DNA from 2 places in the Xanthomonas sp. NCPPB 3570 genome. Region 2 is predicted to be linked to the other one. Evidence: riboswitches for the same ligand, from Rfam matches in the RefSeq annotation. Region 2 holds a riboswitch; the other holds the start of a gene.
What was found. A riboswitch is a leader RNA that binds a small molecule or an ion and turns the genes downstream of it on or off. The one in region 2 is predicted to bind cobalamin.
Positions count from the first base shown of each region.

Region 1: it holds a riboswitch for cobalamin, as region 2 does, so the genes downstream of both, btuB (TonB-dependent vitamin B12 receptor) here and metE (5-methyltetrahydropteroyltriglutamate--homocysteine S-methyltransferase) in region 2, are expected to answer to the same signal.

Region 1 covers NZ_CM161513.1:4,257,094-4,271,800, forward strand. The annotation lists gene AC1PLR_RS18275 (DEAD/DEAH box helicase) at 1-105, shown strand, start outside; gene queD (6-carboxytetrahydropterin synthase QueD) at 282-641, shown strand; gene AC1PLR_RS18285 (phasin family protein) at 923-1,300, shown strand; gene bioD (dethiobiotin synthase) at 1,570-2,259, opposite strand; gene AC1PLR_RS18295 (GAF domain-containing protein) at 2,380-2,862, shown strand; gene AC1PLR_RS18300 (TfoX/Sxy family protein) at 2,859-3,287, shown strand; cobalamin riboswitch at 3,313-3,530, shown strand; gene btuB (TonB-dependent vitamin B12 receptor) at 3,645-5,516, shown strand; gene gph (phosphoglycolate phosphatase) at 5,702-6,355, opposite strand; gene dinB (DNA polymerase IV) at 6,658-7,728, opposite strand; gene fabA (3-hydroxyacyl-[acyl-carrier-protein] dehydratase FabA) at 7,929-8,444, shown strand; gene fabB (beta-ketoacyl-ACP synthase I) at 8,444-9,652, shown strand; gene AC1PLR_RS18330 (SH3 domain-containing protein) at 9,699-10,589, opposite strand; gene AC1PLR_RS18335 (M3 family metallopeptidase) at 10,987-13,011, opposite strand; gene AC1PLR_RS18340 (PLP-dependent cysteine synthase family protein) at 13,073-14,176, opposite strand; gene AC1PLR_RS18345 (heavy-metal-associated domain-containing protein) at 14,297-14,509, opposite strand; gene AC1PLR_RS18350 (heavy metal translocating P-type ATPase) at 14,544-14,707, opposite strand, start outside.
Region 2 covers NZ_CM161513.1:4,616,076-4,630,782, reverse strand. The annotation lists gene AC1PLR_RS20010 (efflux transporter outer membrane subunit) at 1-206, shown strand, start outside; gene AC1PLR_RS20005 (choice-of-anchor X domain-containing protein) at 420-2,417, opposite strand; gene metE (5-methyltetrahydropteroyltriglutamate--homocysteine S-methyltransferase) at 2,656-4,947, opposite strand; cobalamin riboswitch at 5,159-5,412, opposite strand; gene dusA (tRNA dihydrouridine(20/20a) synthase DusA) at 5,557-6,576, shown strand; gene AC1PLR_RS19990 (PepSY domain-containing protein) at 6,990-7,373, shown strand; gene AC1PLR_RS19985 (response regulator transcription factor) at 7,446-8,129, shown strand; gene AC1PLR_RS19980 (ATP-binding protein) at 8,212-9,582, shown strand; gene AC1PLR_RS19975 (DUF1800 domain-containing protein) at 9,792-11,375, shown strand; gene AC1PLR_RS19970 (DUF1501 domain-containing protein) at 11,405-12,595, shown strand; gene AC1PLR_RS19965 (M90 family metallopeptidase) at 12,776-13,564, opposite strand; gene AC1PLR_RS19960 (hypothetical protein) at 13,531-13,812, opposite strand; gene birA (bifunctional biotin--[acetyl-CoA-carboxylase] ligase/biotin operon repressor BirA) at 13,968-14,707, shown strand, end outside.

The DNA of each region.
Region 1 (14,707 bases), 360 kb from region 2:
GCCGGCAGCAAGAAGCCCGGCGGCAACCACGCCGACGGCGCGCGCCGTCAGGGCCAGGGTCGCCGCCAAGGCAACGGCGGCAACCGCCCTGCCGCGCCGCGCTGAGCCATCGGCGGCCGAGCGCCTCGCACGCACCCAGGCCGCCCTTCGGGGCGGCCTTTTTTGTCCGCTCTGCCCGGACATCACGCGCCTGTCGCCAGCCCTGCAGCACGCCACGTCGTGCGTTTCGCGCGCCCCGCACCGCGCCATGCCGCTCCACCCCTGACCGTACAATGCCACCCATGGATATCTTCAAAGTTTTCACCCTCGAAGCCGCGCACCGCCTGCCCAACGTGCCGCCCGGCCACAAGTGCGCGCGCCTGCACGGGCACTCGTTCCGCATCGAATTGCACGTCAGCGGCGAACCCGGCGCCGAGAGCGGCTGGGTCATGGATTTCGGCGACATCAAGGCGGCGTTCCGCCCGCTCTACGACCAGCTCGACCACCACTACCTCAACGACATCGAAGGCCTGGACAACCCGACCAGCGAACGCCTGGCGATGTGGATCTGGGACCGGCTCAAGCCGGCGCTGCCGCTGCTGAGCGAAGTGGTGGTGCACGAGACCTGCACTTCTGGGTGCCGGTATCGCGGGCCGGGTTGAAGAAAGCCGGGAATGGAGAGTGGGGAATCGGGAATCGTAAGAGCGGCACTGCGACGACCGAGAGCCTCCAGTGACGGCCCGCCTGTTCCTCGTCGCGCGCAGTTGGCGCCCGCCGGAGGCGCGGAGGCGCCCAGCGCGGGGCTGGTGGAATTTTGGCAAGCCATTGATCAGAAAGGTAGTTTGAACGAATCCTGAGCGGCTTCAGAAAATTTTGTTGCATCGCAGCAGAATGGGCGTATGTTGCACTGCAACAGCAGTCGGCATTCCAACGGAGTTGCATGATGTCCGCTCAATTCAACGACCAGTTCAGCAGCTACACCCAGCAGTTCGCCGCTGCCGCGGCGCGTGCCAACCGCCTGGCGCTGGAGAGCGCCGAGAGCGTGTTCGGCGTGCAGTTGAAGACCTTCGAGAAGAACGTGTCGGCCACCACCGGCTTCCTCGGCGAACTGACCGAGGCGCGCGACCTGGGCACCGTGCAGGCGCTGTGGCCGAAGGGCCTGCAGGTCGCCCGCGACAACTTCGAGCGGCTGGCCACGGCCAACCAGGAAGTGTTCGGCCTGGGCCTGAAGACCTCCGAGGCCATCGGCCAGCTCGCCAAGCACCAGTTCGAGGCGGCGACCGAACAGGCCGCGCCCAAGGCCAAGCCCGCCGCGAAGTAACACCCGATTCGACGTCGCTGCGGTCCGCCGCCCGACGCACCCTCGGTCTGCATGGGTCCCTCCCCCCGTGCAACCCCAAGGCCCGGTAGATCCCTCCCTCTACCGGGCCTTTTTTATGGGCGGGATTCGGGCGTTGGGATTGGGGATTCGCCGATTTCGCGCGTTTCGGCGTTCCTGGCTTTCTTTGAGGAAAAAGCTGCCGCACCGATGCTTCATCGGTGAGGCGTCGGGACTGAAGTCCCTCCCACAACATCCGCCCCCGCAGTAAATCAGCCGGGCGACAGTCCCGCCCACGGCTGCAACTCCGCCGCCAACTGCTCGGCCTGCGGTTGCGGACGGTACGGCAGGCGCCCCCAGCACGGCATCGGCAGGCGCGTGCGCAGCATCGCCATGTTGTCGTCGATGCGCTCCATCGCCGGATCGATCTCGTTGCCGATCCAGCCGATGCACTGCAGGCCATCGGCGGCGATCGCCGCGGCACTGAGCCGGGCGTGGTTGAGGCAGCCCAGGCGCAGGCCGACCACCAGCACCACCGGCAGCCGCAGCGCGCGCGCCAGATCGGCCTGGTCCAGGGTCGCCGACAGCGGCGCCGCCCAGCCGCCGACGCCTTCCACCACCACCACGTCGGCCTGCGCGCGCAGACGTTCGAACGCGGCCGCGATCGGCGCCAGCTCCAGCTGCACGCCGGCATCGGCGGCGGCCAGTTCCGGCGCCAGCGGCAACGGCAGCGCGTACGGGTTGAGATCGTCATAGCGCGGGCGTGGGGTGCTGGCCTCCTGCAGGGCCAGTGCATCCTCGTTGCGCCAGCCCTCGGCCTCGCGGGTGCAGCCGCTGGCCACCGGCTTCATGCCCACCGCGCGCTGGCCGCGCGCACGCAAGGCATGCAGCAGCGCGGTGCTGGCGATGGTCTTGCCGATGCCGGTATCGGTGCCGGTGACGTAGAAGGCGGGAACAGCCATGCGAGCGAAACCCTGTCGGTTGGCCGGCGGGACGCGCGGCGGCGCGCAGGATAGCCGGGCCCGCCGCGCGCGTCAGCCGCCGCGGTGCCGGCGGAGGCAGCGCGCTGCTAGACTCGCGCGATGTTCGCCTCGTCATCGCTCACCGGCAGCAAGCCGGAACAGTACGCCCAGTTGCTCGACCAGGCCCGCGCCCTGGTCGCCGGGGAGCCCGACCGCATCGCCAATGCCGCCAATCTGGCGGCGCTGGTGTATCACGCGCTGCCGCGGCTGAACTGGGTGGGTTTCTACCTCTACGACGGCAAGGAACTGGTGGTGGGGCCGTTCCAGGGCCTGCCGGCCTGCGTGCGCATTCCGCTGCACAAGGGCGTGTGCGGCGCGGCCGCCAGCAGCGGCCAGACCCAGCGCATCGACGACGTGGAGGCGTTCCCGGGGCATATCGCCTGCGATGCGGCCTCGCGTTCGGAACTGGTGGTGCCGCTGCTGCGCGACAGCGCGCTGGTCGGCGTGTTCGACCTGGACAGCCCCGACCTGGCCCGCTTCGACGCCGACGATCAGCGCGGCCTGGAAGCGATCGCCCAGGTCTTCGTCGACAGCCTGCGATGAGCACCACCAAGCTGCGCAACATCGGCCCCAAGAGCGCGGCGTGGCTGCGCCAGGTCGGCGTGCGCACGCAGCAGGACCTGGAGGCGGCCGGTGCGGTCGGCGCCTTCGTCAAGGTCAAGCGCGCCGGCTTCAAGCCCAGCCTCAACCTGCTGTATTCGCTGGAAGGCGCGCTCAGCGGCTGCCACTGGCAGGAATTGTCCGAGGCGCGGCGCGCGCAGTTGCTGGGCGAGCTGGAAACCGCAACGGCGGCGCTGCCGGCGCAGCGCGGCCTGCCGGTCGCCGGGCCGGTGGCGACCACCCATTTCGACCGCGACGACACGCACGGCAACGATGACGCCGACGGCGCCTACGCGCAGGACCCGCACGACACGCCGGTGAGCGACCATCACGGCGACGACGACGGCCACGGCGCACACGCAGACTGAGCCGCGCGGGCAGCGGCGATCGCGTACAATCGCGCCGCTTCAAGGTGACCCGCCGGCTCCGGCCAGCGGGTTGAAACGGGAAGCCGGTGCGTCTTGCGACAAGGCCGGCGCTGCCCCCGCAACGGTAAGCGATCCGCGCTGACGACCTGCGCCACTGTGCCCTGGGCATGGGAAGGCGTCGCAGCCGGGAGGTCCGCCTCCCTGATCGCCAGCCCGGAGACCGGCCTTGCAGTTCACTGGTTGCGATGCGGAGGGCGTCGCGGCGTGCCGCGCCGTGTCCGGCGCCGTCCGCTTGCACCTTCCGTTCGCGACTCCCTTGCCGTCACAGCGCGCAGCCGCGCGCCGGAGTTGCCACCCATGTCGTCCCGCCCGCTTTCGGTCGCGATCGCGTCCGCCCTGTCCCTGCCCGCGCTGGCCCACGCCGCCGATGCCGCCACCGACCTCGACCAGGTCCTGGTCACCGCCACCCGCACCCAGATTTCCGTGGAGGACAGCGTGGTGCCGGCGCAGGTCATCGACCGCGCCGAGATCGAGCGCAGCCAGGCCACGTCGCTGGCGCAGCTGCTGCAGGGCCGCGCCGGCATCGGCGTCTCCAACCAGGGCGGCCTGGGCAAGCTGACCACGCTGAACCTGCGCGGCAGCGAATCGGACCACGTGCTGGTGCTGGTGGACGGCGTGCGCATCGGCTCGGCCAGCGCCGGCCTGGCTGCGTTCCAGGACCTGCCGCTGAGCCAGATCGAGCGCATCGAGATCGTGCGCGGCCCGCGCTCGAGCCTGTACGGCTCCGACGCGATCGGCGGCGTCATCCAGATCTTCACCCGCCGCGGCGGCCAGGGCTTCCAGCAGAACCTGAGCCTGGGCGGCGGCAGCCATGGCCTGCGCGAGGCCGGCGCCGGCTTCAGCAACCGCGGCGAGCGCGGCTGGCTGGCCGTGCAGGGCGGCTACCAGAAGACCGACGGCATCAATGCCTGCAACGGCTCGGCCACGCTGTTCGCCGGCTGCTTCGTCGACCAGCCTGACCGCGACGGCTACCGCAACGTCTCGCTGAGCGCGCGCGGCGGCTACGCGCTGACCGACACCCTGCGCGTCGAAGGCCAGGCGCTGAACATCGACAGCCGCAACGAATACGACGGCGATCCGCTGTTCGCCGGCAACGAGGCCGACAACACCCAGCAGGTGTTCAGCGGCAAGCTCGACTGGACGCCCTCCGATCGCCTGCACCTGGCCGCGCAACTGGGCCGCAACGTCGACGACGCCGACAGCTACTACCGTGCGCCGGGCGCACGCACCCGCAGCTTCATCAGCACCTTCGACAGCCGCCGCGACACCGCCGCGCTGCAGGGCGACATCAGCCTGGCCGAAGGCCACCTGCTCAGCGTCGGCAGCGACTGGCAGCGCGAGCACGTCACCAGCACCACCGCCTTCGACGTCGACAGCCGCGACAACACCGGGGTGTTCGCCGAGTACCAGGGCCGCTTCGGCGCGCAGCAGGTGCAGGCCAGCGTGCGCAGCGACGACAACGAACAGTTCGGCGAGCACACCACCGGCAGCCTCGGCTGGGGCCTGGCACTGGCGCATGGCCTCAAGCTCACCGCCAGCGTCGGCACCGGCTTCAAGGCGCCGACCTTCAACGACCTGTACTACCCGTTCGCCGGCAACCCGGCGTTGAAGCCGGAGCGCTCCAAGAGCGGCAACCTCGGCATTGCGCAGTACGCCGACAGCTGGAACTGGACCTTCAACGCCTACGAGACCCGGGTCAAGGACCTGATCTCCTACGACGCAATCAGCTTCCTGCCGGTCAACGTGGACGAGGCGCGCATCCGCGGCGCCGAACTGACCGGCTATGCGCTGCTGGCCGGCTGGGAGCTGTCGGCGCAGCTGAGCCACACCGATCCGCGCAACCGCAGCGACGGCGACAATCGCGACAACTGGCTGGCGCGCCGCGCGCAGAACACCGCGCGGCTGGACGTGGACCGCGGCATCGGCCCGGTCAAGCTCGGCGTCACCGTGTTCGGCAGCGGCCACCGCTTCGACGACGCGGCCAACCGCGTGCGCCTGGCCGGCTACGGCACCGTCGACCTGCGCGCGGAGTACGCGTTCACCCCGGACTGGACGCTGCAGGCCAAGGCCAGCAACGTGTTCGATCGCGACTACCAGACGGTGAACTGGTACAACCAGCCGGGCCGCGAATACGCGCTGACCCTGCGCTACGCGCCGGCGGCGCGCTGACGCCATGCGTCGCGCTGCGCCGGAAGGCGTGGCGCGACGCGACAGCTCAGACATCACACGCGTCTTTTTCGTAGGAGCGGCTTCAGCCGCGATGGGCTTTATCGGGAAAGCCCATCGCGGCTGAAGCCGCTCCTACAACGACATTCCGATCTTCGCGTGGCACCGCGGCGCTGCGCTGCCATCGCTCAGCGCAACTGCAGCAGCTCACGCAGATCATCCATCAGCAGCACCACATCGGCGGTGGCCAGATCCAGGTCGCGCGGATAGCCGTAGCGCACCAGCGCCACCGGCATGCCGGCGGCGTGCCCGGCCTGCAGGTCGGTCCCCGAATCGCCGACCATCAGACAGCGCGCCGGCGGCTGCGCGAACTGCTGAGCCAGGTGCAGCAACGGCGCCGGGCTGGGCTTGCGCTCGGGCAGGCTGTCGCCGCCGAGCACGGCAGAAAACCGGTCGGCCACGCCCAGATGGCGCAGCAGCGGCGGCACCATCGCCGACGGCTTGTTGGTGCACAGCGCCAGCGTCACCCCAGCCGCGTGCAACTGCGTCAGCGCTTCGGCCGCACCGGGGTACAGCCGCGGACTGCGCAACAGGCACTCGGCGTAGTGGCGCATGAAGGTCGGCATCACCGTATCGAGCGGCGTGGCGTCGCCGGCATGCCGCCAGGCGGCCTCGACCAGCTTGCGCACGCCCTCGCCGATCCAGCCGAGCACGGTTGCCTCCGGCACGCGCGGCAGGCCGAAGTCGACCAGGGTGCGGTTCAGTGCCTCGGCGATGTCGGCGCCGCTGTCGACCAGGGTGCCGTCGAGATCGAACACCACCACTGCATACGGAAACATCATGTCGTGCCAGGACAGGGGAAGAAGTGTGCATTGTAGGTGGCGCACGGGCGGTACGCGGTCGCGGCAAGGCCGATCAGCATGGCCAGACGATGAAGTCCGTGTTTCCAATCCTTGCACGCACATGTGGGAGGGACTTCAGTCCCGACGCGGGATGGGCAAAGGCCACGTTCCCGGTTCACTCGCGTCTCCCTTGGCGTTCAATCCACGCACGGCGAGGATGCGGCTGCCAACTTGGCATCCTCCACGACGGCGACAACCCGTTTCAATCCACGTACCAAGCAGAACCGCCGTGCGTGATCACCTCAACCGAACAAGCGCCCCTGCGCCTGTGCGGGTGTGGGCTCGTGAAAGCCGGACAGGCCCACGCCGACCAGGCGGTAGCGGGTGGATGCCGGCAGGTCCACGCGCGCGCGCAGCGCCAGGGCGATGTCGATCAAGGTCTGCAGCGACTCCGGCGGCTGCTCGGGGGTGAAGCTGCGGGTGAGGATGCGGAACTGCGCGGTCTTCAGCTTCAGCACCACCGTGCGCGCGATGCGTTCGGTGCGGCGGGTGGCGTTCCAAGTCTTCTCCGCCAGTTGCCGGATCGCCGGCTCCAGCGCGTCCAGCGCCAGGTCTTCGGCGAAGGTGTCCTCGGAGGAGATCGACTGCACCGGCTGATCCGACTCCACCGGGCGTTCGTCGATGCCGCGCGCGCGTTGATACAGGCGCAGGCCGAAGCTGCCGAAGCGCGCTTCCAGTTCGGCCTCGCTGCGCGCGCGCAGGTCGCCCACGGTGGCGATGCCCAGTTCCGCCAGCTTGGCCTCCATCACCTTGCCCACGCCGGGCACCTTGTTCACCGGCAACGGGGTCAGGAAGGCCTCCACGCGATGCGGGCGGATCACGAACTGGCCGTCGGGCTTGCGCCAGTCCGAGGCGATCTTGGCCAAGAACTTGTTCGGCGCGATCCCGGCCGAGGCGGTCAGTTCGGTTTCGGCGCGGATCTGCGCGCGGATGGTCTGGGCGATCTCGGTGGCGGTGCGCAATTCGCCCTTTGGCGCGGTGACGTCCAGATAGGCCTCGTCCAGCGACAGCGGCTCGATCATGTCGGTGTGGCGCTGGAATATCTCGCGCACCTGCCGCGACACCGCCTTGTAGCGGGCGAAATCCGGCGGCACGAAGATCGCGTCCGGGCACAGCCGCTCGGCGCGCAGCGCCGGCATCGCCGAGCGCACGCCGAACACGCGCGCCTCGTAGGAGGCGGCGCACACCACCGAGCGCATGCCGCGCCAGGCCACCACCACCGGCTTGCCGCGCAGCGCCGGATCGTCACGCTGCTCCACGGACGCGTAGAACGCATCCATGTCGACGTGAATGATCTTGCGCATCGACCCCATACCCTACGCCTGCGAACGGTGTGCGCATGATAAGCCCGGCACTGCGCACGGACTGAGAATGCGCGCCTTGATCCGGCGCAGTGCGCGCGCCACCGCCGCTGCCGACACTACGCGTGCGTACGGATAAAACGTTTGATTGAACGCGCAAGGCTCATGCACTCTTGCGCGCCTCGACTGTCTCGCCTGGAAATCTTCCGCTCATGAGTCGTCTGTCTTCCTATTCGCGCGAGCAATTGCTCGCCAGCGCACGCGGCGAGTTGTTCGGCGCCGACGCCGGGCGCCTGCCCAACGATCCGATGCTGATGTTCGACCGCATCGTCGCCATCGACGAGACCGGCGGCGCGCACGGCAAGGGCGTGATCCGCGCCGAGCTGGATATCCGCCCGGACCTGTGGTTCTTCGGCTGCCATTTCATCGGCGATCCGGTGATGCCCGGCTGCCTAGGCCTGGATGCGATGTGGCAGCTGACCGGCTTCTTCCTGACCTGGCTGGGCGCGCCCGGCCGTGGCCGTGCGCTGGGCGTGGGCGAGGTGAAGTTCACCGGGCAGGTGCTGCCCACCGCCAAGCAGGTGGTGTACGAGATCGACATCAGCCGGGTGATCAACCGCAAGCTGGTGATGGCGGTGGCCGACGGCCGCATGTCGGTGGACGGGCGCGAGATCTATACCGCCAAGGACATGCGCGTGGGCCTGTTCACGTCGACGGAGGCGTTCTGATGCGGCGCGTGGTCATTACCGGAATGGGCATCACGTCGTGTCTGGGCAACGATCTGGACAGCGTGGCGCGCGCTTTGCGCGAAGGTCAGTCCGGCATCCGCCACAACCCGCAGGCGGTGGACGCCGGCCTGCGCAGCCAGGTCGGCGGCGATGTGCAACTGGACCTGGACGCGGCGATCGACCGCAAGCTCAAGCGCTTCATGGGCGATGCCTCGGCCTACGCCTACCTGGCGCTGCGCGATGCGCTGGCCGATGCCGGCCTGGACGAGGCGGCGATCAGCGATCCGCGCATCGGCCTGATCGCCGGCTCCGGTGGCGGCTCCAGCCACTGGCAGGTGGAAGCGGCGGACCTGCTGCGCAACCGCGGCGTGCGCAAGGTCGGCCCGTACATGGTGCCGCGCACGATGTGTTCGGCGGTCTCGGCCAGCCTGGCCACCGCGTTCAAGATCAAGGGCGTGAGCTACTCGCTGTCGGCGGCCTGCGCGACCTCGGCGCACTGCATCGGCGCGGCGGCGGACCTGATCCGCCACGGCCAGCAGGACGTGATGTTCGCCGGCGGCGGCGAAGAGCTCGACTGGACCATGAGCCTGATGTTCGACGCGATGGGCGCGCTGTCCACCGGCTTCAACGACACGCCGGCGGTGGCGTCGCGGCCCTACGACGCCGCGCGCGACGGCTTCGTCATCGCCGGCGGCGGCGGCATGCTGGTGCTGGAGGACTACGAGCACGCGGTGGCGCGCGGCGCGCGCATCCACGCCGAACTGGTCGGCTACGGCGTGACCTCCGATGGCGCCGACATGGTGGCACCGTCCGGCGAAGGCGCGGTGCGCTGCATGCACATGGCGCTGCAGGGCGTGGACGCGCCGATCGACTATCTCAACACCCACGGCACCTCGACGCCGCTGGGCGATGTCACCGAGCTGGATGCGGTGCGCGCGGTGTTCGGCGATGCGGTGCCGCCGCTGTCTTCGACCAAGGCGCTGTCCGGGCATTCGCTGGGCGCGGCGAGCGTGCACGAGGCGATCTACTGCCTGCTGATGCTGCGCGACGGCTTCATCGCCGGCTCGGCCAATATCGACACGCTGGATCCGCGCGCCGAGGGCTTCCCGATCGTGCGCGAAAGCCGCGACGCGGACTTGCGCACGGTGATGTCCAACAGCTTCGGCTTCGGCGGCACCAACGCTGCGCTGGTGTTCGCCAAGGCCTGATTCGGGCCATGCCTGCATGGTGCCGGCAGCGGCAGCGTGCCGCGCATCAGCGCTCCAGCTGCCTGACGTCGCGACGCCCGGCGTCGTCGTCCTTGTGCGCTTCCGGCTTGGCCGGTGGCGCTGAGGGCGGAGGCGGTGGAGGTGGCGAGGTCGGCTTCGGCGGATGCCGCTCGACCCACTGGATCGTCGCCGGCGACGGCGGCCACTTCGGCGATGCCGAGGGCGCAGACGCAGGCGGCGGCACCGGCTGCAGCCCCAGCGATTCGCGCTGGCGGCGGTCGTCTTCCTGCCGCTGCAGTTCCTTCGACAGTTCCTTGTTGTAGCGGGGATTGAGCGCGTCCGGCGGCGGGATCTGGTACATCCGCTCGCCCGGCGGCGTCCATGCCGGCGTGGCGCTCACGGCCTCGGAGGCAGACGCGATTGGTGGCGGCGCCCGCCATTGCGGCGCCAACTGGCGCTGCAACGGGGCCGGAATCTGCGCCGGGCCGGCCGCGGCCGCTGCGCTTTCCAGCGGTCGATAGCGCGCGCGTTCACGCGCCCACGGCTGACCGCGATAGTGCGTGTCCCAATAGCGATCCAGCGCAAAGCCGACGGTGGGCACGCCGGGTGCGATGCCCTGTTCCTGTGCGCTGAAATCGATCGCGCCGGCCGGCAACCAGCCGCGTTTCTCGCGCCAACTGACATCGCACCAGGCCCAGTCGCGAGTGCAGCCATGCACCCGCAGCGCGTCGTCGGTGACCGGCGTGGCCACGCGCGGATACTCCGGTGCCGGGCCAGCGCGCAGGCTGGCGCCGATGCGCACCGTGCCACTGCCGTCCTGCGCCAGCGCCGGCGCGGCCATGCTCAACAGCAGCGGCGTCCACCACCCTGCTCGCTTCATGCGGTCCTCCTTGTGCAGTGCGGCGGTTTCCTGCGCCGCGGTCGCGGCAGCGAACATCGCTGTGTCGCTGTGCCTGTTCTAGCACGGAGGAGCCGGGATTCGGGATTCGGGATTCGGGATTGGGGATTGGGGATTGGGGATTGGGGACTGGGGACTGGGGATTCGGGATGACCAGACTGCGGCTGTTGAAAGCCGGGAATTTGGAATCGGGACGGCAGCGTGTCCGCGGAGCACAACCGCTGCAAAGCGATCCAGTGCGCCGATAAAAAGCAGCTGCTTTTGTGAGAGGGGCTTCAGCCCCGACGGGCTTTCCCGGGAAAGCCCGTCGGGGCTGAAGCCCCTCCCACAGTGCAATCGCAACCACTACGCCTGCGCAGGAAAATCTCGAATCCCGGCTCTCAATGGCCGCAGGCTGGTCATCCCGAATCCCGAATCCCGAATCCCCAATCCCGGCTTATCCGGCCATGCCGCTGTGCCGCAGCAGCGCTTCCAACTCCGGCGCACGACCGCGGAAGGCGGTGAAGTTCTCCAGCGCCGGGCGGCTGCCGCCGCGCGAGAGGATTTCGCGCAGGAAGCGCGCGCCGGTGGTGGCCAACTGGTCAGGCGCTTCCTCGAATGCGGCATACGCGTCGGCGCTAAGCACCTCGGCCCACTTGTAGCTGTAATAGCCGGCCGCATAGCCGCCGGCGAAGATGTGGTTGAACTGGTGCGGGAAGCGGTTCCACGACGGCGGCCGGTTCACCGCCACGGCGTCGCGCACGCGCTCGAGCAACTGCAGCACGCTGTCGGACTGCGCATCGAAGCTGTGGTGCAGTTGCATGTCGAACAGGGCGAACTCGAGCTGGCGCACGGTGAACATGCCGCTCTGGTAGTTCTTCGCCGCCAGCATCTTGTCGAACAGCGCGCGCGGCAGCGGCTCGCCACTGTCCACGTGCGCCGTCATCGCCTGCAGGCGCGGCCATTCCCAGCAGAAGTTCTCCATGAACTGGCTGGGCAATTCCACCGCGTCCCATTCCACGCCGTTGATGCCGGCCACGCCCAGTTCGCCGACCTGGGTCAGCAATTGGTGCAGGCCATGGCCCATCTCGTGGAACAGGGTGGTGACCTCGTTGTGGGTGAAGGTGGCCGGCTTGCCGTCGCTGCCGCGGCCGAAGTTGCACACCAGGTATACCAGCGGGGTCTGCACGCCGTCAGTGCGTTCGCGGCGGTTGCGGCAGTCGTCCATCCAGGCGCCGCCGCGCTTGCCTTCGCGTGCGTACAGATCCAGGTAGAACTGCCCGACCAGGCGCCCCTGCGCATCGCTGAGGCGGAAGAAGCGCACGTCCGGATGCCACACCGGCGCGCTGTCGGCCTCCACGCGCAAGCCGTACAGGTCGTGGATCAGGCCGAACAGGCCGTCCAGCACCTTGGGCTCGGTGAAGTAGCGCTTCACCTCCTGCTCGGAGAAGCTGTAGCGCGCCTGCTTGAGTTTTTCGCTGACGTAGGCCAGATCCCAGGCTTCCAGCGTGTCCAGGCCCAGGTGCTCGCGCGCGAACGCTTCCAGCTCGGCGCGGTCGCGCTGCGCGTAGGGCTTGGCGCGTGCGGCCAGGTCGTGCAGGAACGCCAGCACCTGTGCCGGATCCTGCGCCATTTTCGTCGCCAGCGAATACTCGGCGTAGCTGGCGAAACCGAGCAGAGCCGCCAGTTCGCCGCGCAGGGCGAGAATGCGGCCGATCGCCGCGCTGTTGTCCAGCGCCGCATCGCCGAACTCCGAGGCGCGGATCGCGTTGGCGCGGTACAGCGTCTCGCGCAGCGCACGGTCTTCGGCGTACATCTGCACCGGCAGGTAGCAGGGCATCTGCAGGGTCAGCTTCCAGCCCGTCTGGCCGTCGCGTTCGGCCGCCGCACGCGCAGCGGCGATGCTGTCCTCGGGCAGGCCGGCCAGGCGCGCCGGGTCGTCGATCAGCAGCGACCACGCGTCGGTGGCGTCGAGCACGTTCTGCGAGAACTTGGCCGACAGCGCCGACAGCTCTTCCTGGATCGCGGCGAAGCGCTGCTTGTCGGCCTCGCCCAGTTCGGCGCCGCCCAGGCGGAAATCGCGCAGCGCGTTGTCCAGCACCTTGCGCTTCGCCGGCGTCAGCGTGGCCGCCTCCGGCGATTGCGCCAGCGTGCGGTACTGGGCGAACAGCGCCAGGTTCTGGCCCAGCGCGCTGGAGAAGCGCGTCACCTTGGGCAGGTTGGCGTTGTAGGCCTCGCGCAGCGCCGGCGTGTTGACCACCGCCTGCAGATGGCCCACCTGGCCCCAGGCCCGCCACAGGCGCTCGGTGGCATCGTCCAGCGGCGTTACGAAGCTGTCCCAGCGCACCGGCGCCACCGTCTCGGCAGCGGCCACGGCGGCCTCGGCCTGCGCCAGCAGCGTGTCGATCGCCGGGCCGATGTGTTCGGGCTGGATCGCATCGAAGCGCGGCAGGCCGGAAAAATCGAGCAGGGGATTGGTCATCGCGGAACTCTCGGTAGCGGAGGAAGGACCGGCGCAGCCGGCCATGAACGACAGATGGCGGTCAGTCCAGCGCGGCACAAGGCAGTGGTGGCAGGCCGGCGCCGGCCACCGCCGCGGCCAGCTGCGCATCGGCCTGCTCCACGTCGATGCCCTGCTCGGCGTACCACTGCGGCCGGTAGTAGCTGTGCACGTAGCGCTCGCCGCTGTCGCACAGGATGGTGACGATGGCGCCGCTGCGGCCGTGTTCGCGCATGCGCGTGGCCGCCTGCAGCACGCCGACGAAGTTGGTGCCGGTGGAGCCGCCCACGCGCCGGCCCAGGCGCGCGCTGACGTAGCGCATCGCCGCCAGGCTCAGCGCGTCGGGCACCTTGACCATCGCATCGACACAGCTGGGGATGAAACTCGGCTCCACCCGCGGCCGGCCGATGCCTTCGATGCGCGAGCCGCCGGTGCTTTCCAGGCCGGCATAGTCGCGCCCGGCCAGCGCCTCGCGGTAGCCGTCGAAGAACAGCGACACTTCCGGATCGGCGCACAGGATGCGGGTGGGATGGCGCCGGTAGCGCACGTAGCGGCCGAGCGTGGCCGCGGTGCCGCCGGTGCCGGGGCTGCACACGATCCACGCCGGGATCGGATGCGGCTCCTCCTGCATCTGCCGGAAGATCGACTCGGCGATGTTGTTGTTGGCGCGCCAGTCGGTGGCGCGCTCGGCGTACAGGAACTGGTCCATGAAGTGGCCGCCGGTCTCGCGCGCCAGTTGCACCGAATCGGCGTGCAGGTCGCAGGCGCGCCCGACCAGGTGGCAGCGCCCGCCCTGGAACTCGATCGCGGCGATCTTCTCCGGCGAGGTGGTGGCCGGGATCACCGCGATGAACGGCAACCCCAGCAGGCGCGCGAAATACGCCTCGGACACCGCGGTGGAGCCGCTGGAGGCCTCGATCACCGGGCGCCCCTCGCGCAGCCAGCCGTTGGCCAGCGCGTACAGGAACAGCGAGCGCGCCAGGCGGTGCTTGAGGCTGCCGGTGGGATGGCTGGACTCGTCCTTGAAGTACAGGTCGATGCCGGGGAAACCGGGCAGGTCCAGCGGGATCAGGTGGGTATCGGCCGAGCGGTTGAAGTCGGCTTCGATCTTCTGGATGGCGGCGGCCACCCAAGCGCGATGGGTCATGGCGATGCGGGAGCGGAGAAACCGCGCCCACGATACACGCCCGGCCGTGCGCCCGGACCATGCGCGGCAGCGGCCGCCACGGCGGCGTTCACCCGGGAGGACACGGCGCCGGGGCGGCGCTCAGCCGGCGACCACGCTGAAGCCGGCGTCGGCGATCGCCTGCTCCAGCGCGGCCACGTCGATGCGCGCCGGGTCGTAGTCGATGCCGACGCGCCCGCCTTCCAGCACCACCGTGCTGGCGGTCACGCCCGGACAGGCGTCCAGCACCCGCTGCAACCGTGCGCTGCAGCCGCCGCAGCTCATACCGTGGACGAGGAGATCGAGATGGTGCATGTCAGGCTCCAGGGTCAGGAAATCGCATCCGCGCTCATTGCGGACGCCAGCGATTGAGCAGCAGCGCGTTGCCCAGCACCGACACCGAACTCAGTGCCATCGCCGCGCCGGCGATCACCGGGTTGAGCAGGCCGAACGCGGCCAGCGGGATGCCCAGGCCGTTGAAGACGAAGGCGAAGAACAGGTTCTGGCGGATCT
Region 2 (14,707 bases):
GCGATGACCTGGCCGAGGCCCGCTATCGCAATGGCGTGGACAGCTATCTGGACGCACTGGATTCGCAGCGCTCGCTCTACGCCGCGCAGCAGGACCTGATCACGTTACGCCTGACCGAGGCGAGCAACCGCGTGACCCTATACAAGGTGCTTGGCGGCGGCGCCGATGCGCAGAGCGGCGAGTCTGTGGCGGATGCGGCGCGTTAGCGTATTCCCCGCACGATCGTCGGAGCGGCCTCAGCCGCGACAGGCGTCACCGACAACGCCCGTCGCGGCTGAAGCCGCTCCTACAACCACCGCATGCCGAGCGAATTGCACCAGCCGCGGCTTCGGCACTGGGGAGAGATCGGCGCTGCACAGGCTGACATGCCCGGGCAGCGCTTCACCAATCCCCAATCCCGATTCCCTGATCCCGGCCCCTCAACGCGCCGCGTTGGCGTTCATCGTCGCGTTGCGGCCGGCGTCCAGGTACTGCGCCGGGTCGCGCATGCCGGTGGTGTGGCATTCGCCGGTGGTGTGACCGCGGTTGACGCCGCCGGGTAGCTGGCCGTTGACCTGCTCCACGGTGCCGTCCTCCGGGTCGCTCAGCACCAGGTCCGAGGCCGCATTGCAGTAGTCGTTGGTGTACCAGTTGGTCTTGGCGAAGGAGGTGGTGTAGTAGTTCACCAGTGCCCGCGCCGAGTTGGGGATGCCGGCCAGCCAGGCCTTGGCACCGTCGTAGGTCAGGTCGTTGTTGGTACCGCAGCCCACGCCGAACCACGAACCCACCGTGGCCAGGATGCCGGCCAGGTTGGTGCCCTGGTAGGGCGTGCCCACCGACTGCATCACCCGCCCGCCGCTGGCGTTGTCCAGGCCGCTCCAGTAGTAGACGTACAGGTGCAGCGCCGCCATGCCGCCCTGGCTGTGCGCCACGGTTCCGAACGAGTTCCACTGGCTGCCGAACTGCGCCAGGCGCTGCGCGAACTGGTCGTTGCTGCGGTTCTGGTTGACGTCCAGGAACGCGGAGGCATTGGTGAACTGCGCCACCGGCCACACCCCGCCCGAGCAATAGCCGTGCACCAGCACCAGGCGCTTGCCGGTGGCCTGCGCCTGCATGTCGGTGGCGGCGGTGCTCAGCTGCGCCGGGCGCTCGCCCATGCGCATGCTCTCGTCGATCGTGCCGGTGCTGCGTGCCACGCTGCTGCGACGCAGTGCCGGCAGGGTCAGCGGCAGCGTCGCGCGCGTGGCCAGCGGCACGAAGTTGTCCGGATCCTCCACGCGCAGGTTGCGCAGGGTGAACGGCGCACGCGCGCCGGCGCGGACGATCCAGCGTTCGTCCACGCTCAGCGGCAGGCGTCCGTCCTGCGGCGCCAGCATGCCGCCGAGCCAGGCCACCGGCACCGCGCTGCCGTCGCGGCCGGTGCCCCACAGTTCGCCGAGCACGCGGTAGTGCGCCGGCGCCTGGCCGCCGCCGATCCGCACCGGGATCGGCAGGGTCAGCCGGGTGCCGGGCTGTGCGCTGGCGGCGACGGCATCGGCATTGATGCGCAAGGTGGTGTCCAGCACCGGCAGCACGTGCTCGCTGGTGCGTACGAAGGCCTGGCCGCCGGCGTCGTGACCATGCACCACCACCTGCGCGATGTAGGTGCCGGTGGCCGTCGCCGGAAAGTCGCCGGCATACACGCCATCGCCCGCGGCGCCGTCGCCGTGGCGGCCGTCGTCGGCCATCGGCCATTGGCTGACGGAGCCGTCCGGCGCGATCACGCGCAGCTGTGCGGTGTCGATGCGGCCGCTGCCGGCGCTGCGCGCCAGCGACACGCCGCCCTGCGCATCGATGCCGCCGAGCAGGGCGGTCAGGCCGATACGCTGGCCGCGCTGCAGTTGCGCGCGGTCGCTGGGATAGGACGCCAGTTGCGTGCGCGGGTCGCCTTCCATCAGCACATAGCCGCGCTGCACCGTATTGCTGCCATCGGCCTGCAGGGTCAGGGTCCAGTCGCCGTTGGCGGCGCTGTCCACGTGGTACTCGCGAGCCGGCAGCGCGGCGCCGCCGGCGCCCAGTTGGGTGGCCTTGGCGCTGGGCGCGAGCATCGGCGTGGCGGCGGCCGTGCCCATGCGTGCGCTGGCCGTGGCCGGTGCGCTCAGGCGCGGTTGCCAGTCGTGTTCGCCGGACAGCACCACGAAGCGCAGCTTGCCGTTCTCCACCGGCAGGGTGGTCTGCCATTGCGCCGGGCCGCCGCTGCGCGCGGCGGAGAATTCCACCGGCAGCAACGCGCTCTTGGACAGGATCGCCGCTTCCGCCGGGGCGGGTGCGCGCATCTGCGCGAACTCCTCGGGCGGGCCGGCCAGTTGTTTGGGAATCAGTTCGGCCGCGTGCAGTGCGGCGGCGGGGACAACGAGACACAGGACGCAGACGGCGGACAGGTTCGACAGCTTCGGCATGACGCGCTCTCCCTGGCGGTGCTGAGAAGCAGACGTGCATGCCGGAGCCGCGACGCATTGCGCCGCCGGCAGCACGTCGGCGAGGACGCAGCGCCCCCTCGCCACGCGTTCGCCTGTGGTTATAGCCAGCGCACATTGCCGGACAAAGACGCAATGCAGCAATGCACGCCGAACTGGGATGCCGGACATGCTGCAGCCATCGCGATGCCCGGCGCACCTGGCGCCGGGCATCGCCAGGTCACGCCGCCTGCGCGTGCTGGCTGCGCAACTGCTGCGCCGCCGCCACCATCGCCTGCAGCGCGTTGCGGGTTTCCGCCCAGCCGCGGGTCTTCAGCCCGCAATCCGGATTGACCCACAGTTGCTGCGGATCCAGCACCGCGCGCGCCTTCTCCAGCAGCTCCACCATCTCCTGCGTGCTCGGCACGCGTGGCGAGTGGATGTCGTACACGCCCGGCCCGATCGCGTTCGGGTAGCGGAAGCGCACGAAGGCATCCAGCAGTTCCATGCGCGAGCGCGATGTCTCGATCGAGATCACGTCCGCGTCCATCGCCGCCACCGCCTCGATGATGTCGTTGAACTCCGAGTAGCACATGTGAGTATGGATCTGCGTGGCATCGCGCACGCCGGCCGCGGCGATGCGGAAGCACTGCACCGCCCAGTCCAGGTACGCCTGCCAGTCGGCACGCCGCAGCGGCAGGCCTTCGCGGATCGCCGGCTCGTCGATCTGGATCACGCCGATGCCGGCCGCCTCCAGGTCGCGCACCTCGTCGCGCAGCGCCAGCGCGATCTGCCGGCAGGTCTGCGCGCGCTCCTGGTCGTCGCGCACGAACGACCACTGCAGCACTGTCACCGGCCCGGTCAGCATGCCCTTCATCGGCCGCTCGGTCAGCGACTGCGCGTACTGGGTCCAGCGCAGCGTCATCGGCGCCGGGCGCTGCACGTCGCCGTAGATGATCGGCGGCTTGACGCAACGCGAGCCGTAGCTCTGCACCCAGCCGTGGCGGGTGAAGGCGAAGCCGTCGAGCTGCTCGCCGAAGTACTCGACCATGTCGTTGCGCTCGAACTCGCCGTGCACCAGCACGTCCAGTCCCAGCTGCTCCTGCGCACGCACGCAGCGTTCGGTCTCGGCCGCCAGGAACGCGTCGTACGCGGCATCGTCGAGCTTGCCGGCCTTGTGCTGCGCGCGCGCCTGCCGCACCTGCTCGGTCTGCGGGAACGAGCCGATCGTGGTGGTCGGATACAGCGGCAGCCGCAGCGCCGCCTGCTGTGCCTGGCGGCGCTGCGCGTACGGCGACTGCCGGCGGCCGGCGTCGTCGGTCAGCGCGTCCACCCGCCGCGCCACCTCAGCGCGGTGCACGCGGGTGGAGGCGCGACGGCTGGCCAGCGCATCGCGCGCCGCGTCCAGCGCGGCCTGCGCCTGCGGCTGGTCGTCCAGCGCATCGGCCAGGGTGCGCAGTTCCTGCAGCTTCTGCCTGGCGAAGGCCAGCCAGCCGACCAGTTCGCGGTCCAGCCTGGTCTCCTGCTGCAGATCCACCGGCACGTGCAGCAGCGAGCACGAGGGCGCCAGCCACAGCCGCTCGCGGCCGACATGGCCGGCGGCGTAGCGGGCCAGGGTCAGCGCGTTGTCCAGCGGCGTACGCCACACGTTGCGGCCGTTGACCAGGCCAGCGGAGAGCACGCGCCCGGCCGGCAGCGCCTGCAGCACCGCGTCCAGTTGTGCCACGCCACGCACCAGATCCACGTGGATGCCGTCCACCGGCAACGCCATCGCCAGGTCGAGGTTGTCGCCCAACTCGCCGAAGTAGCTGGTCAGCAGCAGCTTCGGCCGCGGCGCCTGCGCAAGGACATCATAGGCGCGGCGATAGGCGGCGCGTGCGGCCTCGTCCAGGTCCAGCACCAGCGCCGGTTCGTCGAGCTGCACCCAGCCGGCGCCGGCCGCGTGCAGGCGTTGCAGCAGTTCGGCGTACACCGGCAGCAGGCTGTCCAGCAGCGCCCAGCGGTCGCTGCCGTCCACGGTCTTGGACAGCGCCAGGAAGGTCACCGGCCCGATCAGCACCGGCCGGGTCTGGATGCCCTGCGCCTTGGCTTCCAGGAACTCCACCACCGGCTTGTCGCCGCGCAGGCGGAAGTGCTGGCGCCGCGCCAGCTCCGGCACCAGGTAGTGGTAGTTGGTGTCGAACCACTTGGTCATTTCCAGCGCATGCAGGTCCAGGCCGTGTTCCTGGGTGCCGCGCGCCATCGCGAAGTAGCCAGCCAGCGGATCGGCATCGGCCAGCGCGCGGTAGCGTTGCGGGATCGCATCGAACAGGAACGCGGTGTCGAGCATCGCGTCGTACAGGCTGAAGTCGTTGCTGGGCGGCACGTCCACCCCGGCCTCGCGTTGCAGTTGCCAGTGGCGCAGGCGCAGCTCGCGTGCGGTGTCCTGCAGTTGCGCGCCGTCGATGTCGCGGCGCCAGTAGCGTTCCAGCGCCTGCTTGAGCTCGCGCCGCGCACCGATGCGCGGGAAGCCCAGGTTGGTCACGATCGTCATGTTGCGTTTCCTCATTGCGTTCAAGGGCATTGAGGAACGAAGGAACCGCGCGCCGCGCGCCCCGTTCGCACGGACCGCCCGCCACGCCAGCGACCTTCGCCCCCGCGGGCGAACCGGTACCGCGCGGGCAGGCGGACGGCGCGGCGCGGCGCAAGGCCGGGTCGCGGTCCGGCCGCCTCCCCGCGGAGGCGCCAGGTCGAATCGGAGGACGCACGGTCCTCCGGCCGGGGCCGGTATTCGGGCTGATGGACACGCGCACCACGTTGGCTGCGCACCTACTGTCCGTCGCTTCCCAGGCCGGCATGCGCCGGCCCAGTGCCATTGACGGAGGTCGTTTCCATTCACCGCTGCGGGGCAGCTCCGGAATGGGCAGGCGCTTGCGGCGCCGGCCGTCACCGGATTCCCGTTTAAATTCATCCCTTCATCCGAATGAAGCGATGAATACCTTCGGCGAGCGCACGATAGGCCGGATGCGGCGGGCGGTCAAGGGCCAGGTGTGTTTTGCGGGCTCGGCCCGGCAGCGTTTGTCGCGAACGTGTAAGCTATTGATCCCTAAGCCAATGACCTGGCGCTGCGGCAGACGGCCGGTGGCGCCCGTCCGCCGTGCCGATGATGCTTCCGCTCCCCGCCGCCGATCTCCCCGCGCGCTACGCCGCCTCGCTGCGGCTGTCCGTGGCGCCGATGATGGACTGGACCGACCGCCATTGCCGGGTCTTCCACCGGCTGCTGGCGCCGTCGGCGCGGCTGTACACCGAGATGGTGCACGCCAATGCGGTGGTGCTGGGCGATCGCGCGCGGTTGCTGGATTTCGATGCGGCCGAGCATCCGCTGGCGCTGCAGCTCGGCGGCAGCGAGCCGGCGCTGCTGGCGCAGGCGGCGCGGATCGGCCAGGACTGGGGCTACGACGAGATCAACCTCAATTGCGGCTGTCCGTCCGACCGGGTGCAGGCCGGGCGCTTCGGTGCCTGCCTGATGCGCGAGCCGGCGCTGGTCGCCGACTGCGTGGCAGCGATGGTCGCGGCGGTGGACATCCCGGTGACGGTGAAGTGCCGGCTGGGCGTGGATCAGGACGACGACTACGCGGTGTTCCTGGCCTTCGTCGACCAGGTCGCCGCGGCCGGCTGCGGGCTGTTCGTGGTGCATGCGCGCAACGCCTGGCTGCAGGGCCTGTCGCCGAAGGAGAACCGCGAAGTGCCGCCGCTGCGCTACGACTGGGCGTACCGGCTCAAGCGCGAGCGGCCGCAACTGCAGGTGGTGCTCAACGGTGGCCTGGCTGCGGTGGAGACGGCGCAGGCGCAATTGCAGGCGGTGGACGGGGTGATGCTGGGCCGCGCCGCCTACCACGACCCCTACGTCCTGCACCGGCTGGACGCGGCCCTGACCGGCGCCGCGCTGCGCCCGCGCGCGGAACTGCTACGCGCGCTGCGTCCCTACGTCGAGGCACGCCTGGCCGAAGGTCTGGCGCTCAAGCACATCACCCGGCACCTGCTCGGGCTGTTCCACGGCCAGCCCGGCGGGCGTGCCTTCCGCCAGGTGCTCAGCGAAGGGGCGCACCGCCCCGGGGCCGATTGGGCACTGCTGGAGCGGGCGCTGGCGGTCACCGACGGGGCGGCGCGCGCGGCGGCCTGAGCCGATCCAGGGAGCGTCTTCGGACCGTAGCTGCTGCGTGGCGGCGGGCCGTCATCGCCTCCGCGCGGAGGCATCCGACGACATGGCGGCCTGCTCGGTGGTGGACCCGGATCCCACTTTCCCTCTGCTCGTTCAGGGAGTCTGTTCAGGGTCCGCCGACTAGTCTCTGCCTGCAGGGAGACGCCCTGAAGTACCTGGCGAGGGCCTCTCCAGAGCGCTGGCGCGGCCCTTGCATCGGTCTTCGGCAGGTTCATTTGACTGAATGTCGCCCGTGGCGCCCGGAAAAGTTCAGACCGGATTCACCCCGAAAAATCAAGAATTTGCCTCGATTTCTCGAGGTCGCCATCGTTCCCGCGAGGTGTCGCGCTTCACAAGTTTTGAACGTTTCCGATCAGTCCGTTAGGATGCCCGTCGTGACTTCTTCCGCTTCCCGCCACTACCGCTTCGCCGCTGTGTTCGCGCTCGCGCTGGCGTCGGTCGCGGCTGGCCATGGCCGTGCGCAGCAGCCGCCCATGCCGGGGGTGATGGCGCCGCCGGAGCGCGATGCGGGGCGCAACCGGGACTATGGCGGCAGCTCGCTGTCCGACGCGGTGCGTCGGGTGCAGCGCTCCACCGGCGGGCAGATCCTCGGCGCCGAGCGCGTGCCGTTCGATGGCCGCGACATCAACCGCGTCAAGTACATGGACGGCCGTGGGCGGGTACGCTACATGGACGATCCGCAACCTGGCCGTGCGGTACCGCCGCGGGCGCCGCGGTCGGGCGAGCCTCCCGAGCCACCACGCGACGATCACCCGTGAGTCCGGATAGTTCGGTTCAGGTTCCACACACCGCCCCGGCCAACGGCCACCTGTAAGTTACTAGGGAGAGTTATGCGTATCCTTCTGGTCGAAGACGAAGCTCCGCTGCGAGAGACCCTGGCCGCTCGCCTGAAGCGCGAAGGCTTTGCGGTGGATGCGGCGCAGGACGGCGAGGAAGGCCTGTACATGGGCCGCGAAGTGCCCTTCGACGTGGGCATCATCGATCTCGGCCTGCCGAAGATGTCGGGCATGGAGCTGATCAAGGCGCTGCGCGACGAAGGCAAGAAGTTCCCGGTGCTGATCCTCACCGCGCGTTCCAGCTGGCAGGACAAGGTGGAAGGCCTCAAGCAGGGTGCCGACGACTACCTGGTCAAGCCGTTCCACGTCGAAGAGCTGCTGGCGCGCGTCAATGCGCTGCTGCGCCGCGCCGCCGGCTGGAGCAAGCCCACGCTGGAATGCGGCCCGGTCGCGCTGGACCTGGCGGCGCAGACCGTCAGCGTCAGCGGCAGCAACGTCGACCTGACCAGCTACGAGTACAAGGTGCTCGAGTACCTGATGATGCATGCCGGCGAACTGGTCTCCAAGGCCGACCTGACCGAGCACATCTACCAGCAGGATTTCGACCGCGACTCCAACGTGCTGGAAGTCTTCATCGGCCGCCTGCGCAAGAAGCTGGACCCGGACGGCGAGTTGAAGCCGATCGAGACCGTGCGCGGCCGCGGCTACCGGTTCGCGATTCCGCGCACCGAAGGCTGATCGCAGGCGCCGGCGAGCACACCGAGGAAGCGACCGCGTGGCGGCACGACCCAGGTGGTACAAGCGCTGGCGCCCGCGTTCGCTGCAGGCGCGCCAGCTGCTCGCCGCCAGCCTCAGCCTGCTGGCGTTCCTGGCCGCGGCAGGTTATGCGCTGGACCAGGCGTTCGCCGACACCGCGCTGAGCAACCTGCGCGAGCGCCTGAAGAGCTACGCCACCGCCTACGCCAACAACATCGACGTAGCCCGCGACGGCTCGCTGTACATCAACAACGACAAGCCGCCGCCGGACCCGCATTTCGACCGGCCCGGCAGCGGCCTGTACGCGCAAATCGTGATGCCCAACGAGCGCTGGATCTCGATGTCCAGCGAGGGCCCGCTGCCGCCGCGCGGCGGCATGCTCGAACCGCGCCAGGAAACCTTCGACGGGCCCTGGCCGATGACCCAGATCGACGGCAGCGAGGGCGAGGTCTACCGCTACGGCATCGGCCTGGCCTACGTGCGCCGCGACAAGGAAACCCCGGTCACCATCTACATCATGGAGGACACCCGCGCGCTGGGTGCGCAGCTGCGCGTGTTCCGCGGCCGGGTGTGGTTCAACCTCGGCGGCGCCGGCCTGATCCTGCTGGTGTTGCAGGCCTTCATCCTGCAATGGAGCCTGCGCCCGCTGCGCCGGGTGATCAACGAACTGACCAAGGTGCAGCGCGGCGAAGCGATGCGCATGGGCGATCGCCACCCGCGCGAACTGGAGCCGCTGACCGACAGCATCAACGCCTTCATCGAGAGCGAGCGCGAGAACCTAGACCGCCAGCGCAACACCCTGGCCGACCTGGCGCACAGCCTGAAGACCCCGCTGGCGGTGCTGCGCACCCAGCTCGACAGCGGCGCGCAGGGGCCGGAGCTGCGCGAAGAACTGGACGTGCAGTTGCGGCGCATGAACAACCTGGTGTCCTACCAACTCGCGCGCGCCGCTTCCAGCGGCCACAAGCTGTTCGCCGCACCGTTGCCGATCGAGCCCAACGCCGAGGAGATCGTGCGCGGCCTGGAGAAGGTCTACGCGGCCAAGGGCGTGCTGTGCGAGTTCGACATCGAGCCGAGCGCGCGCTTCCATGGCGAGCCCGGCGACCTGCAGGAGCTGCTCGGCAACCTGTTGGAGAACGCGTTCAAGTGGGCGCGCCGGCGGGTGCTGCTGAGCGTGCGCCCGGAGCCGGCCGCCGGTAGCCGCCGCGCCGGCCTGATCATCGCCGTGGAGGACGACGGCCCCGGCATCGCCCCGGAGGAAGTGGCGCACATCCTGCAGCGCGGCGTGCGCGGCGACGAGCGCGTGCATGGCCACGGCATCGGCCTGGCGATCGTGCAGGACCTGGTCAAGGGCTACCGCGGCGAACTGCAGGTGAGCCGCTCCGAGGAACTGGGCGGGGCGCGTTTCCTCGTCACTCTGCCGCCGGGGCTGTAGGCGCAGGAACAGGTCCGGCCAGCTGAGACCCGTATCCCACGGTGTTACAGGCCCGACATCCGGTCGACCCACGCGGCAGCGCTGCACCGCAGCAGCAGGTGAATCCCGTGCAAATGACCGGGAGGTTTCCGACAGTGGCTTAACGCGACCGGCGCCCAGCTGGCGATACTGCGCCGGTCTTCACGCCGCTTTTCGTCCAGGAGCCCCGCATGCCCGTACCCCGGCATCGTCCTGCAGCAACGCGTCTGCGCGTGCGCGGCCGGCGTGTGTTGCGCCACACCCAGCGCCTGCTGCTGTCGGCGCTGCTGGTGCTGTTCACCGTCGGTGCCATTGCCGCCACCGACAAGGTGATCAAGCGCGACGACGCGCGCTGGCTGCAGTCGATGACCATCGGCCTGGACAGCGCCAGCGTGGCCCAGTTCGAGCACGACGGCCGCAAGCGCTTCCTGCGCGAGCAACTGCAGGCCGATGCCGGAGACGCCGCGCTGCCGGCGCCGGTGCGCGCGCAACTGGACGGCTACGCGGCATTGCACACGCCGGTGCAGGAACTGCTCAAGCAGCAGGCCGCCGCGCAGCAGGCGATCAAGGCGATGCCCGACGGCGATGCCAAGGTCGCGGCGAAGAAGGCTGCGCAGCAGCGCGGCGATCTGCTGTTGAACCAGGCTCGGCAGGCGCAGCTGTTGCGTGCGATCTACGCGCCGGACCAACTGCGCGAGCAGATGGTGTGGTTCTGGCTCAATCATTTCAGCGTGTTCGCCGACAAGGGCCGCCTGCACTGGACCGTGGCCGACTACGCCGACAACGCGATCCGTCCGCATGCCCTGGGCAAGTTCTCCGACCTGGTGATGGCGACGCTGGAGAGTCCGGCGATGCTGGAGTACCTGGACAACGCGCAGAACGCCAAGGGCAAGGTCAACGAGAACTACGCGCGCGAGTTGATGGAGTTGCATACCCTCGGCGTCGATGCCGGCTACACGCAGAAGGACGTGCAGCAACTGGCGCTGATCCTGACCGGCGTCGGCATCGCGCCGGTCGACCGCGACGGTCCGCCGAAGCTGCCGCCGGCGCTGCAGGCGCAGTATGTGCGCCGCGGCGCGTTCGAATTCAATCCGGCGCGGCACGAACCCGGCGACAAGACCTTGCTCGGCCAGCGCATTGCCGGCGGCGGCTTCGACGAGGTCGAGCGCGCGGTGCAACTGATCGTGCGCCAGCCGGCATGCGCGCACTTCATCTCGCGGCAGTTGGCCGAGTACTTCGTCGCCGACGATCCGCCGCCGGCGCTGGTGGAGAAGATGGCGCGCACCTTCCAGCGCAGCGATGGCGATATCGCCGCGGTGCTGCAGGTGATGTTCACCGCGCCGGAGATGGCCGCCGGCGCGCCGCACAAGTTCAAGGACCCCTATCGGTTCCTGGTCTCGGCGCTGCGCCTGGCCTACGACGGCCAGACCATCGTCAATCCGCAGCCGCTGCTGGGTTGGTTGAACCAGATGGGCGAGCCGAGTTTCGGACGGATCACGCCCGATGGCTGGTCGCTGCAGTCCAGTGCCTGGAACAGCTCCGGGCAGATGGCGCAGCGCTTCGAGATCGCGCGCGCGATCGGCAACGGCAACACCCAGCTGTTCACCGTCGACGGACAGCAGCGCGGTGGTTTCCCGCAACTGAGCACCCCGCTGTACTACCACGCGATCGAGCCGCAACTGAGCGATGCCACGCGCCAGGCGCTGGCGCAGGCGCGCTCGCAGCAGGAGTGGAACGGCTACCTGCTGGCGTCCCCCGACTTCAATTACCGCTGACTGCGGCCTTCGCCGCCCGGAGTTCCGTCATGCACCGTCGCCGCTTCCTGCTCGCGTCCGCCGCCGCTGCGGCCAGCCTGCCGTTCGCCGGGCGCCTGTTCGCCGCACCGGCGCCGTCGCCGCGCCTGTTGGTGGTGTTCCTGCGCGGCGGCTACGACTGCAACAACCTGCTGGTGCCGTACGCCAGCGATTTCTACTACGCCTCGCGGCCGAGCCTGGCGATCGCCAGGCCGGATCCGGCCAATCCCAACAGCGCCATTGCGCTGGATAGCCAGTGGGGCCTGAACCCGCGGCTGCGCGACACGCTGATGCCGTTGTGGAACGACAAGCAGCTGGCGTTCGTGCCCTTCGCCGGCACCGACGACCTGTCGCGCAGCCACTTCGAGACCCAGGACAGCATCGAGGCCGGACAGCCGGCCGGGCAGCGCAGCGACTACCGCACCGGCTTCCTGGCGCGGCTGTCGCAGGTAGCCACCGGCACGCCGTCGATCGCCTTCACCGATTCGCTGCCGCTGAGCTTCCAGGGCGGCGGCGACATTCCCAATCTCTCGCTCAAGCGCAATCCGACCCCGGCCTTCGACCAGCGTCAGGCCGACATCCTCGCCGGCATGTACCACGGCACGCAGCTGGCCAGCGCCGCGCACGATGGCCTGGCCCTGCGCCAGCAGGTCTCGCAGGCCTTGCGCGACGAGATGCAGCAGGCCAACCGCGGCGCCGCCAGCGCGCGCACCTTCGCCGACGAGACCCGCCGCATCGCCACGCTGATGCGCGAGCGCTACCGGCTCGGCTTCGTCGATGTCGGCGGCTGGGACACCCATGTCAACCAGGGCAGCACCGACGGCGCGTTGGCCAACAACCTGGCCAACCTGTCCGAGGGGCTGTCGGCCTATGCCGAGGCGCTGGGGCCGGAGTGGCGCAATACGGTGGTGGTGGTGCTGTCCGAGTTCGGCCGCACCTTCCGCGAGAATGGCGACAAGGGCACCGATCACGGCCACGGCACCACGTACTGGGTGCTGGGCGGCGGGGTCAACGGCGGACGCATCGCCGGCGAGCAGGTGGCGGTGAGCAAGGACAAGCTGTTCCAGGACCGCGACTACCCGGTGCTGACCAACTACCGCGACATGTTCGCCGGCCTGCTCGGCCGCATGTGGGGCCTGTCGCCGACGCAACTGCAGAAGGTGTTTCCGCAGGCGCATGCGCGGGATCTGAAGTTGGTGTGAGGCGTTCTTCGCGACCAAGGGATTCGAAAATGTCCTGTAGGAGCGGCTTCAGCCGCGACGGGTGCACTGTGGGAGGGACTTCAGTCCCGACGCGTTATGCGCTCGACTCCCCGTAACGCATGCTTTGTCACGTTCAGCACAGCGACGTCTTGACGCGATGCCTCAAGGCGCGATGGCCGCTCAGTCCACAGCGAATGGCGACGGCCCATAGAACCGCGCCAGATGCGCCGCCACTTCCGGCATCTCGCGTTGCAGCCGCTCTGGCGCGGAAAAGTGATATTCGCTGACCACCGCGAAGAACTCTTCCGGCGCTTCGGTGGCGTAGGCGTCGATCTCGCTGGCGCGGCCGCGGTCCACGCGCGCGCAGAAGGCGTCGTAGCTGCGCTGGAAATCGTCGGCCCATTGCCGCTGCCAGGCGCGCGGCAGCAGCGGCGTGCCGTCCAGGACGCCGTCGAGCACGTCGAGCTTGTGCGCCATCTCGTGCACCGCCACGCAGTAGCCGGCACGCGGATCGTCCAGGTCGGCCTGCACGTCGGCCCAGGACAGGATCAACGGGCCGCTGTCCCAGGATTCGCCGATCAGTTCGTCTTCCCACTCGTGCAGGACGCCCGCCGCATCGACATGGCTGCGCTGCACGCGGAATGCGTCCGGGTAGACCAGCAGCTGCGACCAGCCGCGCATGCCGTCGACGCCGTACTCCAGCAGCGGCAGGCAGCACAATGCGGCAAGCAGGCCGCACTGGCGGGCGTCCAGCTGCAGACCGCCCAGCGGCGAGATGGTCTTGCGGTGCAGGAATTCGCTGGCCAGCGCCCGCAGGCGCTGTTCGCGCGGCGCATCCAGGGCGGCAACCCAGGCGCAGTCGCGGCGCACGGCCTGCCAGGTGGCGTCATCGATGGCAGCAGGCTTGGACCACAGCCCGCGCAGCCAGCGTGGGATCAGCGGAACATCCCCGGCAGGAAGCTGTGCCACTTCGGCATGCGCATGCGCGGCACCAGGTCGCTGTCGCTGCCGCCGCCCGTGGTGGTCGAGGCCGGCTTGGTGGAGGACGGCGCATGCAGCGTCGCGGGTGGGCGCGTCGGGGTGTTGTCGGCATCGGCCGCGTCGCCGTAGGTGCAGTCGGTGTGCGGCTTCTCCGCCAGCACATTCGACGCGTGGGCGGCAGCGAGGGGCAGCAGCAACAGGAGCAGGCAGGGCAGGGAACGGCGCATCGTCGGCATCCAGGGCGAGCGGCGGTGAATCCCGATTCTAACGCGGTTTTCACCCGCTGCAGGGCGCCGGCCCTGGGCGCCCGGGGGGCGTTGCCGCATACTTTTCGGTTTACGAGGTCGCGCAACGGCGCGCCCGGGGGCGAAACGAGGCGATGGAACCGGCGTTGGACGAGCGCGAACTGTTGGCCAGGCTCAGCAAGGGCCCCCTGTCCGGCGATGCCCTGGCGCGCGCCTGCGGGCTGACCCGGGCGGCGGTGTGGAAGCGCATTCAGGCGCTGCGCGCGGCCGGGGTGGAGATCGAGGGCCGGGCCGGCGAGGGCTATGGGCTGGCGCGGCCGCTGGAACTGCTCGACGCCGCAGCGATCCGGGCTGGGCTGACTGCGCCGGCGCGCACCGAACTGGCCGGCCTGGAGATCGCCTGGAGCCTGGTCTCCAGCAACACGACGCTGCTGCAGCGGCCGGCGCCGGCGCAGGGCAGCGCGGTGCTGCTGGCCGAGCGCCAGACCGGCGGGCGCGGCCGCCGTGGCCGGGTCTGGGCCTCGCCGCTGGCCGCGCATCTGTACCTGTCGGTGGCGCGCAGCTTCCAGGGCGGGCTGGGCCGACTGGGCGGCCTGAGCCTGGCGGCCGGCGTGGCCGTGGCCGAAGCCCTGCGTTCGGCCGGATTCGCCACGGTCGGGCTGAAGTGGCCGAACGACCTGCTGGCCGACGGGCGCAAGCTGGGCGGCCTGCTGGTGGAAGGCGGCGGCGAGTTCGCCGGGCCGGCGCGGGCAGTGATCGGCCTGGGCTTGAACGTGGCGATGCCGGCGGCCACTGCCGCGGACATCGACCAGCCCTGGACCGACCTGACCCGGCTCGCCGGTGGCACCGTGTCGCGCAATGCGATCGCCGCGACGGTGCTGTCGCA